Regions from separate parts of the Paenibacillus cisolokensis genome, predicted to be linked through region 2. Evidence: riboswitches for the same ligand, from Rfam matches in the RefSeq annotation. Region 2 holds a riboswitch; the other holds the start of a gene.

Region 1 (4,914 bases), on a different contig from region 2:
CAAGCTCCTCGATCGGTTCGATGGATTCAACACGGAACAGCACGTCACCGCCGTACGATTTACGGACGACCAGGTCCCCTTGGTTCATGGGCCATCACCTCTTCGTCTATCCTATGGGCGGACAGAAGCAAAGGTGACTGCGGAACGCCGGCAAGGCAATCCGGCATTGGTTCGGACGGCAGCGGCACCCGGGACGATCGTCATCCACCCGTTACCGGTTGACTCCCGCCTTATAGCATACGTTGCAGACTGCGGCGAACTCCTCCAGCGTTAATGTCTCTCCTCTGCGCGACGGATCGATGCCGGCTTCCGCAATCAGCCGCACAACCTCTTCCCGCCGGTCCTTGCCCGCCCACGCGGCCAAATTGTTGGCCAGCGTTTTGCGCCGCTGGGCAAAAGCGGCCTGCACAACGCGAAAAAAGTACGCTTCGTCGGCGGTCTCCACCGGGGGCCGATCCCGCAGCGTCAGCTTGATTACGCTGGAATCGACGTTAGGCTGGGGAATAAATACGGTATGCGGCACCGTACATACAAGCTCCGGCCTGGTGTAATATTGTACGGCGACGCTCAGACTCCCGTAAGCCTTGCTGCCGGGAACAGCCGCCATCCGCTCCGCGACTTCCTTCTGAATCATCACGACGATATGATCAAGCGGCAGCCGTTCTTCCAGCAGCTTCATCAAGATCGGAGTCGTAATATAATAAGGCAAATTGGCGACCACACTGATGCCGGTCATCCCGGTAAATTGCTCCTCCATCAATTGCCGCAAGTCAAGACGAAGCACGTCGCCGTGTATAATGCTTACATTCGGCTCTGCGCCAAGCACTTCCTGCAATATAGGCAACAGCCGGCTATCGATTTCCACCGCCGCCACTTTGCCGGCGCTGTGGGCAAGCCATTGCGTCAGCGCGCCGATGCCGGGACCGATCTCCAGAGCCCCTTTGGTCTTGTCCAACTCCGCCGCGTCGACAATTTTTCGCAAAATATTTTGATCGATCAGAAAGTTTTGGCCGAGACTTTTTTTGAAGGAAAAACCGTGCTTTGCAATAATATCGCGCGTCCGTTTCGGTGTGGCGACTTCTGCGGCCTGCCGCATATCGCCCGCCCGATCGTTTGTCATTTCGTCTCCTCCCGTCCTCGCTCCAGCTCTCTCAGCGCGTCATGAAATTCATCCCGCCCGATTCGGAAGCTGACGCAGCGCTTGTAGAACTGCTTGCCATTCGCATACCCGATCCCCAATATACGGCCCATCTGAAGACGTCTGGACGCCGCATCCGGATGAACGACCAGTCCCGCCTCGACCAAATCTTCCCAGTTTACGATATCGGACGGAACCGCATCGGCCGAAGCTTCCGTACGGACGTTGGCGAGCGCGCGGCATATCGCTTCGGGGGAGGCGTTTTCGACGCCGATATCTCCTTTATACAAGGCTTCCTCCTGCGGCAGGAAAGCATGCTTGCAGCCGGGCACGCGGCGGGACACGATGCGCCGTATCCGTTCGCCGGCATGATCGGGATCGGTAAAAATAATAACGCCTCTCCGCTCCTTCGCCAGCGCAATCCGGCGCAATACGTCTTCGCCGACGGCTGAGCCGTTCGTTTCGATCGTATCAGCTTCCACAGCGCGTTTCACGGCTGCCGTATCGTCCTTTCCTTCCACCACAATTATTTCTTGAATCATGCAACTTTTCGACTCCCTTATACGTCGTCATTAATGAGAGGACACATTCGGACATACATGCAAAAAGAAGAGGCTGCGCCTCTTCTTATCATGGCATATTTGCTGTACGATTACGATATGAATAAATCACGATGGTGCGATCAGTTTGAAGACGGTTTGTTCGGACCGAGCACATAGACGGTATAGCCGTGCTTGCGCCCGAATTTGGTGGCGTACGATTCGCTGTCGAAATAAACGTCGATTTTGTTTCCTTTAATCGCGCCGCCCGTATCTTCCGCGCGTCTGAGGCCGATCCCTTCGATGTATACCCACCAGCCCAGCGGAATGACATTCGGATCGACCGCAATCGTGCGGCCTTCCTGAACGCGCGTGCCGGAAGCGGTAATGCCGTATTCCGGATGGTTTTCGCTTTTGCCGGTAGATTCGACGCCGGCGGAGTAAGCGGTAAGCGTTACATTCTTCAGCGTTTTCTTAGGTTTGAACGTCAATCCGGCCTTCGATACGGCCGCCGTGCCGACCGATCCGGTATTACTGAGCAATGTGACTTTCGGCTCCGGGTTTTTCGTGCCGATTGCGACGACTTGGCTCACGCTCGGCTTCTGCACCGTTTTGGTCACGAGACGGTGCGACACGAGCATGCCGTTTTGGAATATTTTTTCGTATTTCCGGACGACGACTCCGTTCTTGCCGGTACGAACGACCTTCTGCTTCCCTTTCTCCAGGGTAGGGTCTTCTTTCCTGACGACCTGGTACGGAATTTCTTGCTCCTGCTTGGTTATATGTTTATCGATTCGAACGACGTGCACCTTCATGTTCGATTGCAGCTCGGTATCGAGAGAAGGGAACACTTTATCCTGCTCGCGAACTTCTATATTCATCTCCTGGATCAGAGACCCGACCGTTTTTTCAGTCGTAAATATGGTCGATTCCTTGCTGCCGTTCTTCAGTTTGACGGGAATGGCTTTTTCGATTTCAATCCGGTCGCCGTCTTTCACCGCTCCGTTGAGCGGCATGGACACCTTATCGTACGGTCCGATCGTGATGGACTGCTCCTCCAGCAGCTCCTGCAATACCCACTGCTTCGTCTTTACAACGGATTCCTGTCCATCCAGAACGACAGATACGCTTCGATTGGCCGATCCGTATAACAATACCAACAACATGAAAGCCATAGCGATTGAAATAATGACGCTGAGAAGAATCAAACGCAAGTTTTCATGCTTCCATCGCATTGCGAAAGACATGCTGGATGATCGTTTACCATGGGTGTTTTTCGAAAATACGCCCACTTCTTCGGTCCTCCTTCATAGCCCCGCCGCCTAAGTACATGCATGATACCTTGACGTGACTATTGTGTTGTCGCGTGACCAGGCACGCATTCCAGTCCTCCTCTCGTCACCTCCATGATTAACCCTATGTCGACGGTTTACACATTATTCAAAAAGAAAAAGAAGCCGTCGACAGAGGATCTGTTTCGTGGCTTCCCGGGTGCTGCCGTTAATCATGGAATGTGGATGCACGAGATTGATCTCTCTTGGAACGCTTGCGAGGTTAGCTGTCGGGTTCGGGCAAGAGAGTCGCCCTATCAACGGCGCCTTCATCCGCGGACTTCGGGCCGTTCAATTCACCCCAAAATAGTTTGGTACGCGATGACAATCGATGCCGATCGTCCCGCTGTTGGTTCCCCCGCTCTTCCTGCCGGAAGATTAAGCGAAAACAATATTTGTGAACTGGAAATCCAATACAACGCTTAAGCTCTGTGATAGATGATACTCTGTAGTCCACCACATTGTAAAGATGCGATTAAACACGATATTCATGATTTTTCAGGAAAAACATCGGAAATATCGGCGAATTCATCAAACAAATTCAGTTTTTTCGCCCTCTATCTGCTTTGATCTCTTTATCTGTTCGTTTTTCGTTCAAGCCGAAAACAGCGATTGGCATTTTCCATCGTAATTTTCATAATTTCTTCCACACTTTTTCCTGTTATTACCGCCGCCGCCTCGGCTACGTATTTCACATAAGCCGACTCGTTTCGCTTCCCTCGGAAAGGTTCGGGCGCCAGATATGGGGCATCGGTTTCAATCAATAACCGGTCAAGCGGCACCTTGGCCAGCACCTCTTTGGGCACTCTCGCGTTTTTGAACGTGACAGGCCCTCCGAAGGAAATATAAAAGCCCATGTCGAGGCATCGTTTGGCCGTTTCCCAGCTGCCGGAGAAGCAGTGCATGATGCCTCCCACTTCGCTTGCTTTCTCTTCCTGCAAAATGTTCACGACATCTTCATGCGCGTCCCGGTTATGAATGATGATCGGCTTGCCGATCCGGCGGGCAAGCGCAATCTGTTCGCGGAATACGCGATGCTGCACTTCTTTCGGCGATGTGTCCCAATGATAATCAAGCCCGATTTCGCCGACGGCCACCACCTTCGGATGCGCGCACAGTTCTTCGATCCACTGCAAATCATCAGGTTTCATGTCGATGCTGTCGACCGGATGCCAGCCGACGGCGGCATAAATAAAATCATATCGTTCCGCAAGCGCGATGGTGGTCGGAATGGTCTCCCGGTTAAAACCGATATTGACCAACCGTTCTACGCCGGCTTCTCTTGCCCGTTTAATGACATCTTCCCGATCCCCGTCGAAACGAGGGGAGTCCAAATGCGTATGGGTGTCGAACAATCCAGTCATGATGCGTTCAAATCTCCTTTTCGTTCGTCAATGAAAACCATTTTTTGATTTCAGGCGACAAGCGGTCGGCCGCTTCCCGCAGCAAATCTTCGGGATAATACAGGTGATAGCGGCCGCGCTGAATGCCCGTTATCGAATGGATGATGTCGGATTGCGACGATATTTCCGACAATTTTCCATGCTTGTCCACCAGCAGTATCGGCGGTTTGTCCCTTTTGCCGCCCGTATCCCCCGGACCCGGCCGGTATACGTCATACGGCAAATCGGACGGGTAATCGACCTCCAGATGATACTCGGGTTCAAGCCCCGCCGCTAAGAATTGCCGTTTCATTTCCGCCAGCATCGTTTCATTCGCTTCGTCAACAGTTATATATTTGTACAACTTGCGATTCAAAAACCGGCGGCACAAATCGGACAACAGCCAGTCCCGTTCGGCGGTCCACTCACTGAACGCCGTCTGGACGAGCGCTTCGTCCAAACGCAAATAGTCTTCGACGGTAAGTGTACCATTAATCAGCTTGAGCAGCGAACGGTTCATCCAG
Region 2 (4,914 bases):
TTCTTGTAATGCGCTCGCGGCAGGCATATGCTACCATTGGTGATGGTTGTTTTTTCATCCATACATAAATTCATGTTGAGCAGGGAGGAATGTTGATGTCTCGATTGCTGAAAGTTGCCATTGTCGGCTGCGGGGGCATTGCCAACGGCAAGCATATGCCGGCTCTGAGCAAGAACAAGCATGTGGAAATGGTCGCGTTTTGTGATATCGTCGAGGAGCGCGCGCTGGAGGCGGCGGCCAAATACGGCGCCGAGGGCGCCAAAACGTATACGGACTACAAGGAGCTTCTGAAGGACGAAAGCATCGATGTCGTCCACGTATGCACGCCCAACGACTCGCACTCCTATATTACGATCGACGCCCTGGAGTCGGGCAAGCATGTCATGTGCGAGAAGCCGATGGCCAAGACGGCTGCGGAAGGCCGCGCGATGGTCGAGGCGGCGCGCCGCACCGGCAAGAAGCTGACGATCGGCTACAACAACCGGTTCCGCTCCGACAGCCAGTATTTGAAGAGCGTATGCGATTCGGGCGAGCTCGGCGAAATTTATTACGCCCGCGCTCATGCGATCCGGCGCCGCGCCGTCCCGACCTGGGGCGTTTTTCTCGATGAAGAGAAGCAGGGCGGCGGTCCGCTTATCGATATCGGCACGCACGCGCTCGATTTGACGCTGTGGATGATGGACAATTACAAGCCGGTGTCGGTGACAGGCTCCGTCTTCCACAAGCTCGGCAGCAAGAAAAACGCCGCCAACGCCTGGGGGCCTTGGGATCCGGACAAGTTTACCGTCGAAGATTCGGCCATGGGCTTCATCAAAATGGCGAATGGCGCGACGATCGTGCTGGAATCGAGCTGGGCGCTCAATACGCTGGACGTCGACGAGGCGAAATGTACGCTGTGCGGTACCGAAGGCGGAGCCGACATGAAAGGCGGCCTGCGCATCAACGGCGAGCAGAACAGCCGGCTGTTCGTCAAAGAAATCGACCTAAAGGCGGGCGGCGTCGCATTCTATGAGGGAAGCGGCCCGCAACGCGACATCGATCTGGAATGCGCGACGTGGATTGACGCGATTTTGAACGACAAGGAGCCGGTTGTGAAGCCCGAGCAGGCACTTGTCGTAACGGAAATTTTGGAGGCGATTTACGAATCGGCCCGCACCGGCAAAACGGTCTACTTTAACGAAGAATAAGCGGCGGGAAGATCCCGATCGTCGGGAAGAAGGCGCGCGGTACGGATTTAATTCCGTCAAGCGCGTCTTCTTTTTTTGCATCCGGGTTGGAAAGGAAGATGAAAGGGCAGGAAGAGAAAGTTGAAGGATTGGAAGAGAAATATGGAGGATTAGATGAGAAATATGGAGGATTAGATGAGAAAGATGAAGGATTGAAAGGAAAAGATGAAAGGATTCTAATGTTGCAAGAGGAGGTTTTTGGCGAATCGAATCGAATTTGTAACATAGCTTATCTATAAACATATAACAGCATGCCGAATTTTCGCGAGCGAAAAACGGGGGACCCATTTCGTCATACAAGCATAGTTTACCGCGTTGATATGATGAAGCGAAAACGGTGCGGCGCCGGCAATGCCGGGCGAGCCGTTTCCGCTTGGGGTGAACGAATCCGGCTGACAGTCAGCTGCGGATTCCAGGGAACCTTCAACCGAACCCACAGCTAACCTCGTAGGCAATTGAAGGGAGACTCGTTTTTGAAAAAGGTTTTATTGTCGATTGTAGGTGCGGTGATTTTGTTTGCTTCCAGTGCAGGCGCAGCTTCTGCCGGCGCGCCCAAACTGCTGAGCGCCGTCGATGAAGTCGTGGGCACTCCTTATCTGTACGGCGGCACGACCACGAAAGGCTTCGATTGTTCGGGATTTATTTTGCACATTTTCAAGCAGTACGACATCAAGCTGCCCCGAACGTCCAGAGAGCAGGCGAAAGTAGGCACGAAAGTAGACAAGAGCGATCTCCGGGTGGGAGATCTCGTGTTCTTCAACACAAGCGGCAAAGGCGTTTCCCATGCCGGCGTTTACGTGGGCAACGGCAAATTCGCGCATTCTTCAAGCAGCAAGGGCGTCACGATTACCAAGTTGTCCAGCTCCTACTATGCCAAGCGCTATGTTACCGCGCGCCGGGTAACGACGAAAGCGCAATATTCGAAAATGATCGGAGTCAAGCTCTCGTAACGATAAATGCGGTACAAGACGATAAATGCGGTACAAGCGGTCCGCGGGTGCGTATGCCCGGGGGCCGCTTGTTTGTTGTATTCATCTGTTTAAGCCGGATTTAACGTACCGATGCCGTTACGGGGAACCCGGAATAGCCCGGACGCAAGCAGCCGTTCATGGAAACGGCGAAATTCGGGAATATCGAATTGCTGGCCGGCGTCGGAAAGCGCCGCCTGCGGATTCGGATGAACCTCCACCATAATGCCGTCCGCCCCCGCCGCCAGCGCCGCCTTGGCGCAAGGCAGCATAATGTCTTTGCGGCCGGTCGAATGCGTGACGTCGACGAGCACAGGCAGATGGCTTTCCTGCTTCAAAATCGGGACCGCCGAAATATCGAGCGTATTGCGCGTCCATTTCTCGTATGTGCGAATGCCCCGTTCGATCAGCATAACCTGCGTATTGCCCCGCGAGACGATATATTCGGCCGCCAGCAAAAATTCCTCCAGCGTCGCCGCCAGCCCCCGCTTCAGCAGTACAGGCGTGCGGACGTCGCCGGCCGCCTTGAGCAGCTCGAAGTTTTGCATGTTGCGGGCTCCGATCTGGATGATATCGACATAGCGGGCGGCCGTTTCGATATCATGGGGCGTGACGATTTCGCTAATGGCGGCCAGTCCGAATTCATCGGCGACTTCGCGAAGCAGCTTTAGCCCTTCGAGGCCGAGCCCCTGAAAGTCGTAAGGCGACGTCCGCGGCTTGAAGGCGCCGCCCCGCATAATACGGACGCCCGCTTCCTTCAGGGCGGCGGCTGTTTCTCTTAGCTGCTCGTAACTTTCTACCGCGCACGGCCCGGCAACGAGCGTGGATGTTCCCCCGCCGATCGCGGCGCCGCGCACGCGGATGATTGTATCCGCTTCTTGCGTCTGGCGGCTGACGAGCAATCGTTTCCGGTTATCCGCAGCTTGCGGGTCGAAGCTGGCCGTGAAAATGTGATGGAACAGACGGCGGACCGCCGCCTGTCCAAGTGGGCCCGGATTGCGCGGAATCAGCTTCTCGAGCGTCTCCTGTTCCATGGCGGGATCGAACTTCGGCAAGCCCCGCTCCTGCCGGAGTTCTCCCAGCTTCACCGCGACGCTTGCCCGCCTCGACAACAGTGCGAGCAATTCCTCATCGATAGCGTCCAGTTCTTGATATAGCGATGATAATTCCGAATTTCTCATCGTTTTCCTCTCCCTTCCGATTCGTATCGGGCTTCGTCTTTCCCGCCGCACCGCGAGCACGACAAAAAGGCCTTCCGTCCGGCAGGGACGAAAGGCCGCGGTACCACCCTGATTAGAAGCCCAAAATACGCTTCTCGCTCTTCATCGATAACGGCATGGCGCCGGGGACCTCTAATGGCGGAAAACGGCACTCCCCGACCGTTCCGCGTTCAAGGTCCGACTCCGGAGTGAACTTCGGCCGGCGGCCTTTCGCGTCATGCTCTCAATCTCCGGCATGCCGTCCCTGTCGAAAGCCGTTGCCCGCCTACTCTCTCCCTCATCGTCTTTGTTGGCATGAAATTTGAAACTCATTATAACGGTGTCTGCACGATCGCACAAGCGGACAAGGCAAAGCGTTTACGGTGCGATTCGCTGTCGCTTTGCCGCAGCGAAGATTGTGGCAGCCTTGCGAACAGACGAAGGAATAGAAGGGTTACGGCATACGGCTGTCGAATAGGAAAGGACGTAAGTCCTATGCGGCTTGCGCGGAAACGGATGTAGCGAAGGGAGTTATCGAAGATGAAATCAGTCGAGGTTAACGATTTGGTTGTCCGCTTTTCGCTCGAGGTGCTGGCCGGCAAAAAATATCTCAACCGACCGATTACCAAGTCGAAAGCCTACCGGCCGGGACTGGAATTTGTCGGTCATTTCGATTTCTTTCCGACGGAGCACGTGCAGGTGCTGGGGCTCAAGGAAATTACGTATTTACACAAGCTGACCGAAGAGGAGCGGAATTTTCATATCGGCAATATCGTCAAGTATCACCCGCCATGCTTCGTTGTGACGCGAAACCTGGAAGGTTTGAAATATTTGAAAAAATATTGCGAGCAGGAAGGCATTCCGCTATTGCGGACGAAAGCGGCGACGAACGAGTTTATCGGACTGCTGGACGCTTATCTGGTCAAAGCGCTGGCGCCGGAAATCGCCGTTCACGGCGTTTGCGTCAACGTATCCAACATCGGCATTCTGCTGCGTGGCAAATCCGGCATCGGCAAAAGCGAAACCGCCCATACCCTGATTCGCCGGGGTCACCGGCTTGTGGCGGACGACATCGTCGTCTTGAAAAAGCTCAGTCCGCAAACGCTGCTCGGCACGCATGACGGAAAAACGCGGGAGTTTCTCGCCCTGCGCAGCATCGGGCTGATCAACGTGCCGCGCCTTTACGGCAGAAAGGCGTTCCAGGACGAAACGCGAATCGCGCTTGACATCGAACTGACCGAATGGAAGAAAAACGCGCTTTACAACGAGCTGGAGCTGGAAGAGAAATATACGGAATATATGGGGGTCCGCATACCGCATATCGAAATTCAGCTTCAGCCCGGCAGAGACGTGGCGGGCTTGATCGAAGCGGCCGCCAACAACTGGTATTTGCGGCAGCAAGGCTACAGCGCGGCGGAAGAGTTCATCAAGCGGCTGGAAATGTAGACGAAACACAATGTATATTATGTATAATTAGGATTTGTTATATTAAACCCTGAATTGGAAGTGGGGTAGCAGTTG

What was found. A riboswitch is a leader RNA that binds a small molecule or an ion and turns the genes downstream of it on or off. The one in region 2 is predicted to bind cyclic di-AMP.
Region 1: it holds a riboswitch for cyclic di-AMP, as region 2 does, so the genes downstream of both, ABEV74_RS14035 (resuscitation-promoting factor) here and ABEV74_RS21855 (C40 family peptidase) in region 2, are expected to answer to the same signal.

What each region holds. Positions count from the first base shown of each region.
Region 1 covers NZ_JBCNFP010000079.1:19,764-24,677, forward strand. The annotation lists gene yabG (sporulation peptidase YabG) at 1-88, opposite strand, end outside; gene rsmA (16S rRNA (adenine(1518)-N(6)/adenine(1519)-N(6))-dimethyltransferase RsmA) at 212-1,120, opposite strand; gene rnmV (ribonuclease M5) at 1,117-1,680, opposite strand; gene ABEV74_RS14035 (resuscitation-promoting factor) at 1,821-2,969, opposite strand; cyclic di-AMP (ydaO/yuaA leader) riboswitch at 3,205-3,403, opposite strand; gene ABEV74_RS14040 (TatD family hydrolase) at 3,584-4,372, opposite strand; gene ABEV74_RS14045 (HD domain-containing protein) at 4,380-4,914, opposite strand, start outside.
Region 2 covers NZ_JBCNFP010000159.1:4,612-9,525, reverse strand. The annotation lists gene ABEV74_RS21865 (Gfo/Idh/MocA family protein) at 96-1,187, shown strand; gene ABEV74_RS21860 (hypothetical protein) at 1,286-1,465, shown strand; cyclic di-AMP (ydaO/yuaA leader) riboswitch at 1,469-1,696, shown strand; gene ABEV74_RS21855 (C40 family peptidase) at 1,700-2,176, shown strand; gene ABEV74_RS21850 (bifunctional 3-deoxy-7-phosphoheptulonate synthase/chorismate mutase) at 2,266-3,375, opposite strand; gene hprK (HPr(Ser) kinase/phosphatase) at 3,934-4,839, shown strand; gene ABEV74_RS21840 (GntR family transcriptional regulator) at 4,912-4,914, shown strand, end outside.